Regions from separate parts of the Pantoea eucrina genome, predicted to be linked through region 2. Evidence: predicted binding sites of a transcription regulator. Region 2 holds the regulator's gene; the other holds the start of a gene.

Region 1 (4,446 bases), 1.0 Mb from region 2:
CAGACCGTTATCAACAAATACGCAGGTCAGGCGATCGCCGATGGCGCGGTGCAGCAGCATGGCGGTCACCGAGGAGTCAACGCCGCCGGAGAGGCCAAGGATCACGCGGTCGCTGCCGACCTGCTGGCGGATACGCTCAACGGCGTCTTCAATGATTTTCGCGGGCGTCCAGAGCGCTTCACAGCCGCAGATATCGCGGATAAAGCGCTCCAGCATGCGCAGTCCCTGCCGGGTGTGCGTCACTTCCGGATGGAACTGCACGCCGTAGAATTTCTTCTCTTCATTCGCCATGATGGCAAACGGACAGGTTTCAGTGCTGGCGACGGTGACGAAGTCAGCCGGGATCGCGGTGACTTTATCGCCGTGGCTCATCCAGACATCCAGCAGCGGCTTGCCGGCGGCGCTGATGGCATCTTCGATATCACGCACCAGCGCGCTCTGCGTGGTGACTTCCACCTGCGCATAGCCAAACTCGCGCTCATTTGAGCCTTCAACCTTGCCGCCCAGCTGCATCGCCATGGTCTGCATCCCGTAGCAGACGCCCAGCACCGGCACGCCAGCGTTAAAGACGTACTCAGGCGCGCGCGGGCTGTCCAGCTCGGTGGTGCTCTCAGGGCCACCTGACAGGATAATTCCGTTCGGGTTGAACGCACGGATTTGCTCTTCGGTGACATCCCACGCCCAGAGTTCGCAGTAGACGCCCAGCTCACGCACGCGGCGCGCAACCAGCTGCGTATACTGCGAACCAAAATCGAGGATCAGGATACGATGTTTATGAATATTTTCAGTCGTCATTGAGGCATTTCCAGTGGGATGGACTTAACAATAAAAGCGCCCGGCCAGAGCCGGGCGGGAAATCTTCAGGGATCAGGAACCCATGCGGTAGTTCGGTGACTCTTTGGTGATGGTCACATCGTGCACGTGACTCTCATTGATGCCGGCGCCGCTGATGCGAACAAACTCCGCTTTGGTGCGCAGGTCATCAATGGTCGGGCAGCCGGTCAGGCCCATGCAGGAGCGCAGGCCACCCATCTGCTGATGGACGATCTCTTTCAGGCGGCCTTTATAGGCAACGCGGCCTTCGATGCCTTCCGGCACCAGCTTATCTGCGGCGTTATCGGTCTGGAAGTAACGGTCAGAAGAGCCTTTGGACATAGCGCCGAGCGAGCCCATGCCGCGGTACGATTTGAATGCGCGCCCCTGATAGAGTTCGATCTCGCCCGGAGACTCTTCGGTGCCGGCCAGCATAGAGCCCACCATCACTGCGGCTGCGCCTGCGGCGATCGCTTTAGCGATATCGCCGGAGAAGCGGATACCGCCATCTGCCACGACCGGAATACCGGTGCCTTCCAGCGCCGCAACGGCGTCAGAAACAGCGGTGATCTGCGGTACGCCCACGCCGGTGACGATACGGGTGGTGCAGATAGAGCCAGGACCGATGCCCACTTTCACCGCGCTGACGCCCGCTTCCGCCAGTGCCAGGGCACCGGCGCCGGTGGCAACGTTGCCGCCAATAATTTCAAGGTCGGGGTATTTGGCGCGGGTTTCACGAATGCGCTGCAGTACGCCTTCAGAATGGCCGTGCGAAGAGTCAATCAGCAGCACGTCAACGCCGGCGGCAACCAGCGCATCCACGCGCTCTTCGTTACCGGCACCGGCACCTACCGCCGCGCCCACGCGCAGACGACCCTGCGCATCTTTACAGGCGTTGGGTTTACGTTCAGCTTTCTGGAAATCTTTTACGGTAATCATGCCCAGCAGGTGGAAGCTCTCATCCACCACCAGCGCTTTTTCAACGCGCTTTTCATGCATCTTCTGCAGCACCACTTCGCGCGCCTCACCCTCTTTTACCGTAACCAGACGCTCTTTCGGCGTCATGACTGCGGTAACCGGCAGCGTCAAATCGGTGACAAAGCGCACATCGCGACCGGTGATGATGCCTACCAGCTCGTTACCGGCGTTGACGACCGGATAGCCGGCGAAGCCGTTGCGATCGGTAAGCGCTTTCACTTCCGCAAGCGTTGTGGTTGGCAGCACGGTCTGCGGCTCTGTTACCACGCCGCTTTCATGCTTTTTCACCTTACGCACTTCATCAGCCTGACGCTCAATCGACATATTTTTATGGATAAAGCCGAGGCCGCCTTCCTGTGCCAGCGCGATCGCCAGGCCCGCTTCGGTCACGGTATCCATCGCAGCAGAGAGCATAGGAATGTTCAGACGGATGTTTTTGGTCAGTTGAGTGCTGAGGTCAGCGGTGTTGGGCAATACAGTGGAGTGAGCGGGAACGAGCAGGACGTCGTCAAATGTGAGGGCTTCTTTCGCGATTCTTAGCATTGCAATATCTCCACCTGGGGGCGTTGAAAACAGATAAAATATTGCCGCGGCATTATACAGGACGAAACCGATTGCCTCTACTGCTTTTTCAGAAAAAGTCTTGATCCTGCGCAGCAGCCCTGTAGTATCGATGAATTAACCCTCTGATTTAAAATTTGATCTTCATCACATGTCGCTACCTGCAACCGCCAATATTTTTACCGTCAGCCGCCTCAACACCACGGTGCGCACGCTGCTGGAAAATGAGATGGGCCTGGTGTGGCTCAGCGCTGAGATCTCCAATTTCACGCAGCCCGCGTCCGGCCACTGGTACTTCACGCTGAAAGATGATGGTGCCCAGGTGCGCTGTGCGATGTTCCGCAACAGCAACCGGCGCGTGACGTTCCGGCCGCAGCACGGGCAGCAGGTGCTGGTGCGGGCCAGCGTCACGCTGTATGAGCCGCGCGGCGACTATCAGTTAATCATTGAAAGCATGCATCCGGCGGGTGAAGGCCTGCTGCAGCAGCAGTTTGAGCAGCTGAAAGCGCAGCTCAGCGCAGAAGGGTTGTTCGATCAGCAGTTCAAACAGCCGCTGCCCGATCCGGCCCGTCAGGTCGGGGTGATCACCTCCGCAACCGGCGCCGCGCTGCATGATGTGCTGCGCGTGCTGCACCGCCGCGATCCCTCACTCCCGGTGGTTATCTACCCTACCGTGGTGCAGGGAGCCGATGCGCCCGCTGCCATCGTGCGCGCTATCGGGCTGGCCAACCAGCGCAATGAATGTGACGTGCTGATTGTCGGCCGCGGCGGCGGTTCGCTGGAAGATCTCTGGTGCTTCAACGATGAGCGCGTGGCGCGGGCGATTTTTGCCAGCCGCCTGCCGGTGGTCAGCGCCGTAGGGCATGAAACGGATGTCACCATCGCCGATTTTGTCGCCGACCTGCGCGCGCCCACGCCCTCTGCCGCCGCTGAGATTGTCAGCCGCAATCAGGTCGAGCTGCTGCGGCAGCTGCAGTCGCAGCAGCAGCGCATGGAGATGGCGATGGACTACTATCTCGCCGGGCAGCAGCGTTACCTCACGCAGCTTCAGCATCGCCTGCAGCAGCAGCATCCGCAGCTGCGCCTGGCACGGCAGCAGACCGCCCTGTTTCAGCTGCAGCGTCGCTTAGGCGCGGCCGCCGATCGGCAGCTGCGCAGCGCGCAGCGCCAGCAGGATCGGCTGCTGCAGCGGCTCAGTGCGCAGCAGCCACAGGGGCGCATCCTGCGCGCGCAGCAGCAGCTTGCGCACTGGCACTACCGTCTGCAGCAGAGCATGCAGCAGCAGCTGGGGCAGGATCGCCAGCGCTTTGGTACGCTGATGGCGCAGCTGGAAGGGGTCAGTCCGCTGGCGACGCTGGCGCGCGGCTTCAGCGTTACCACCGATGCGCAGGGCGAAGTTGTAAAACAGATCGCGCCGCTGCAGCCAGGCGACAGGCTGCGCACCCGGCTGGAAGATGGCTGGGTGGAGAGCGAAGTCACCGCCCTCACGCCGCTGAAACGCCGCCGTAAACCCCGCCAATCCTGACCAGCACGCAGGGAGATCCCCTCCCTGCCTGCACGTTTCCTGCTCTGCCTGACCCCGGTCTATACTCTTTGCATACCCATCACTCAGGGAGTCCGGCATGTCATACAGCGTAATTCCCCCCTATATCCTGCGTAACATCATCGACAACTGTGCAGGGCCGCAACAGGAGTCGGCGCGCCGCACGCTTACTCACGTTCAGCAGCTAATGGCGGAGCCGCACCGCGTCATCGCACCGGCGGATATCGCCCGGCCAGGTCAGGTGCTGCGCGCCATTTTTGATGCCAGAGAGAGTCAGACGCTGCCCGGCACGCTGATACGTCAGGAAGGTCAGCCTGGCAACGGCGACGTGGCTGCGGATGAAGCCTGGGACTATCTGGGCGTTACTTATGATTTTTTCTGGAACGTTTATCAGCGAAACTCGCTCGACAACAAAGGGCTGAAGCTGGACGGTACCGTGCACTACGGCCAGAATTATCAGAACGCTTTCTGGAACGGCCAGCAGATGGTCTTTGGCGACGGTGACGGCGAGATTTTTAATCGCTTCACCATCGCGATTGACGTGGTCGCCC
Region 2 (4,446 bases):
GCAGGCGGAGTAAATCAGCACGTTGCCGCTGTAGGCGCGGGTAGCGAGCAGCGTCAGCCAGCCAGGCTGATCGCCGCGCGCCGCCTGAGAGATACGCGGCGAGCGAAGTCTGAGGGTACCTGCCAGCAGCACCAGGGTAATCAGCGTCAGCACCAGGAAAATAGTGCGCCAGTGAAAATGACTCATCAGCCAGGCACCCAGCAGCGGAGCCAGAGCAGGAGAGAGCGCCACCAGCGGCATGATAGTGGCAAACACTTTATTGGCCTGCGCTTTAGGGTAGCGATCGATAACCAGCGCCTGCCAGCTCACGGCGGCGGCACAGACGCCCACAGCCTGAATAAAGCGCAGCGCCAGCATCAGCCAGACGTTGTCGGCCCATAGCATGGCCAGACAGCTCAGGGCAAAGATTGAGAGGCCCGCCAGTAAAACCGGTTTGCGGCCAATGCGGTCAGAGAGAAGTCCCCAGCCCACCTGCGCACAGGCAAAGCCCGCCAGAAACAGGCTCAGGCTGGCGCTGATAACACCCGGAGCGGTGGCAAAATCACGCTGCATGTCGCTGAATGCGGGCAGATACATATCCGTGGCGAGAAAGCCGAGCATGCTCAGCAGCGCCAGATAGGGCAGAAATCCTTTAGATGACATCACTATTTTTCTCATTCGGCAGGGAAACGCGAAGGAGTGTAAAAGGGTGCAGTCAGCTTTGTGAAACGCTAATATTTGCAGAGTGCTGTTAAATTTTTTGAAGGCAAAAATATGTGGTCTGAATATGCACTTGAGGTAGCGGATGCCGTCGCCCGCACCGGCAGTTTCAGCGCGGCAGCGCAGGAGCTGCACCGCGTGCCTTCTGCTATCAGCTATACCATCAGGCAGCTGGAGAGCTGGCTTGCCGTGGAGCTGTTTGAACGCCAGCATCGGGAGGTGGTCCTGACGCCGGCCGGCGAGCATTTTGTGCGAGAAGGCCGCTCTGTTATCAAAAAAATGCTGGCAACGCGACGCCAGTGTCAGCAGCTGGCCAACGGCTGGCGCGGCCAGCTCACTATTGCCGTTGATTGTATCGTCAAGCCGCAGCGCACGCGCCAGCTGGTGAAAGATTTCTATCGCCACTTTCCCGATATGGAGCTGATCATCAGCTATGAAGTGTTTAACGGCGTATGGGATGCGCTGGCCGATGGCCGGGTTGACGTAGCCATCGGCGCCACGCAGGCGATCCCGGTTGGCGGACGCTTTGCTTTTCAGGATATGGGCGCCCTTAACTGGCGCTGCGTGGTCAGTCCGGATCATCCACTGGCGCAGAGCGCGCATCCTGACGAAGAGGCGATGCGCGCCTGGCCGTCGCTGGTGCTGGAAGATACGTCGCGCGCGCTGCCGCGCCGTATGACCTGGACGCTGGATAATCAGCGCCGGCTGGTGGTGCCGGAGTGGGAAACCGGAATCGACTGCCTGCAGGCTGGCCTGTGCGTGGGGATGATCCCGGGACATCTGGCGCGGCCGCTACTGGATAGCGGCGCGCTGGTGGAGCTGATATTACCGCAGCCCTTTCCGGAGAGTCCCTGCTGCGTCAGCTGGGCCGAGCAGCGGGCGTCGCCAGCGCTGATCTGGCTGCTGGAATACCTGGGGGATGCTGAGACGCTAAACCATGAGTGGCTCAGCGAGCGCCACGCTTAGCGGCGATAGTCGCGAAACGGACCATCCCCGACGGAGCGACGCTCAATCAGACTGGGCTGAACTTCAATTGTTTGCGGCTCTTCACGTTTACTGGTAATGCGGTCCAGCAGCATCTCCAGCGCTTTCTCACCCAGCTGAGCTTTGGGCTGATGCACCGTCGTCAGCGCCGGCGTAAAGTAGCGGGCGTTGCGCACATTATCATAGCCGATCACCGAAATATCCTGCGGTACGCGCAGGCCCATCTCATCGGCGGCGCAGATGGCGCCCATTGCCATAATATCGCCGCCGCAGAACACAGCGGTAGGCCGCTGCTTCTGGCTCAGGATCTGCTGCATCGCCTGATAACCCGACTCCGGCTCAAAATCGCCCTGTACGATCCACTCCGCACGCACCGCGATCCCCGCTTCCTGCATCGCCTGCAGGAAGCCGGCGTGCCGTCCGCCGCCGGTATTGCGCTCCAGCTGGCCCGGAATAGCGCCAATATCGCGATGACCCCGCTCGATCAGGTAACGGCCGGCCAGATAGCCGCCCTGAAAGGCGTTATCCTGCACGGTATCGGTAAAATCCCCGCGGGAAGCGCCCCAGTCCATGACCACCATCGGAATATTGCGATTCTCTTCCAGCATCTGAAGCAGATCGTCCGGATACTCAGAGCACATCACCAGCAGGCCATCTACCCGCTTTTGCGCCATCATCGACAGATAGGCGCGCTGTTTTTGCAGGTCATTGTGCGCATTGCCCAGAATCAGCGTATAGCCCTGAGCGAAGCAGTGGTTTTCAATCGCTTCAATGATTTCAGCAAAGTAGGGGGCTTCGCTGGATGTCGCCAGCAGACCCAATGTTTTCGTGTGATTAACCTTCAGGCTGCGCGCCACGGCGCTGGGAGAGTAGTGCAGCGCTTTAATCGCCTCCCACACGGCATTACGCGTCTCTTCAGCGACAAAGCGCGTTTTATTGATGACGTGCGAAACCGTGGTCGTTGATACGCCAGCGCGTTTTGCCACATCTTTAATTGTTGCCATGAAAATGGACCTCTTAAACCTATCGCAACTTTATGATAAGTATAGTGTTAAACGTTTGCGTCTGCGCAGGGTTTTCTGCCCGGTTTCAGCATAAAAATGGCTGATTTAAGGCGAGTAATTAACCGTAACAGATAATGACAGCAGCGTGCGCAAAAGGTGTTGCGCAACGAAAGGCGGCGATTCTAGCAAGGTGAGGGGCATAAAACGAGATTTTTACCTGAGGTCAGGCGAAAATATTTAGATTACGGCAGCCGGTATGTGTTCAGGCCAAAACGCGCGCGGCGTGTTGCGCAACCGCTAACGAATGGTTTTAGGTGTCATCATGCGGCGTGCGCCAACATAGTGCTTCTGCCAGTAATCTTCACCCAGCGCGCTGATCTGAATATCCTTGCCGGTACGCGGCGACTGAATAAATTTGCCGTTACCCAGATAAACGCCAACATGATCGGCTGTACCGCGATTATTGATGCGGAAAAACACCAGATCCCCTTTCTCCAGCATTTCGCGCTTGATGGGAGCGGCATCGCGCAGATGATACATTTCGTTGGCCGTGCGCGGCAGTTTGAAACGGACCAGATCTTTGTAGGCGTACCAGACCAGGCCACTGCAATCGAATCCGGTAAGCGGAGAGGTGCCACCCCACTGATAAGGTTTGCCCAGCTGGCCCATAAGTTTAGTCATGGCGGTTTCACGCGCCTTCTGGTAGCGCAGACGGTGGGATTTGCTGAGCCTGATACCGGTCAGCGCATCGGTACTCTCTTCCGCGGCTGCTATTTTCCGGCTGGTACGCTGATGACCATATTTTTTGCTGGCGGAGAGGGCGGGCGCTTTTTTACGGGCGGTACGGGAAGTCGCAGGCGGTTCTGCGTGCAGGCTTTTTTTCGATTTAACTTTTTGTACGGGCGTGACGCGTGTTTTTTTAGCCGAGGTTTTAACCGGACGTCGTTTGCGGCGCTCATCGTCGCGCGCACTCTTTTTCTCCGCTTTCTGCAGGCTGGCGTTAACCGGCTTGTGCGGTGAAGCAGCGGCCACGTTAAAAAACAGCTGAGCAAAAGCCAGTATGAAAAGCGTAATCAGTAAACGCATAGTCCGGTTACAGGTTCGGCAGGCTGCAGAAGCAGACCGCGGCAATATTAGAAAATTCTGATCAGCGATCAGCGCCGGATTGATTCTAATCCACTTTTTTTACAAAAGGTAAGGTCTTTTTTATTAAATCCATCAACACAAGGGCTGTGCAGCAAAAATGAGCGGTTTCAGGCGGTTAACGCAGCATATTTATTGCTAATCGTGTATTAATACACACTTCGTCATACGCCCGTGGCGGCAAACTTAACAAACATGGCGATTCATGCCGCAGCGAGGCAAATTCCCGATTTCAGTCGCGGGATGAAGTCGCTACAATAAACAAACACGAAGTGAAGAATTAAGGAAGGCAAAAATGAGTACTGTTGAAAAAATTCAGCGCCAGATCGCAGAAAACCCGATCCTGCTGTATATGAAAGGATCGCCAAAACTGCCAAGCTGCGGCTTCTCAGCTCAGGCTGTTCAGGCGCTCTCTGCCTGTGGCGAACGCTTCGCGTATGTTGATATCCTGCAGAATCCTGATATCCGTGCTGAACTGCCAAAATACGCTAACTGGCCAACCTTCCCGCAGCTGTGGGTGGATGGGGAGCTGGTCGGCGGCTGCGACATCATCGTTGAGATGTTCCAGCGCGGTGAACTTCAGCCGCTGATCAAAGAAACCGCTGAGAAACACAAA

The links. Region 2 encodes PurR, which represses purine synthesis genes. Its sites were predicted from a motif close to CANGCAAACGTTTGCNTG; they were not measured.
Region 1: guaB (IMP dehydrogenase) is a predicted target of PurR. The motif match lies at 2,395-2,412, and genes of this name have one in related genera.

Annotation. Positions count from the first base shown of each region.
Region 1 is NZ_CP083448.1:2,476,107-2,480,552, forward strand. Features, by position in the region: gene guaA (glutamine-hydrolyzing GMP synthase) at 1-795, opposite strand, end outside; gene guaB (IMP dehydrogenase) at 868-2,334, opposite strand; gene xseA (exodeoxyribonuclease VII large subunit) at 2,504-3,877, shown strand; gene LAC65_RS11845 (M4 family metallopeptidase) at 3,975-4,446, shown strand, end outside.
Region 2 is NZ_CP083448.1:1,462,255-1,466,700, forward strand. Features, by position in the region: gene punC (purine nucleoside transporter PunC) at 1-645, opposite strand, end outside; gene punR (DNA-binding transcriptional activator PunR) at 754-1,665, shown strand; gene purR (HTH-type transcriptional repressor PurR) at 1,662-2,687, opposite strand; gene LAC65_RS06900 (C40 family peptidase) at 2,985-3,773, opposite strand; gene LAC65_RS06905 (Grx4 family monothiol glutaredoxin) at 4,126-4,446, shown strand, end outside.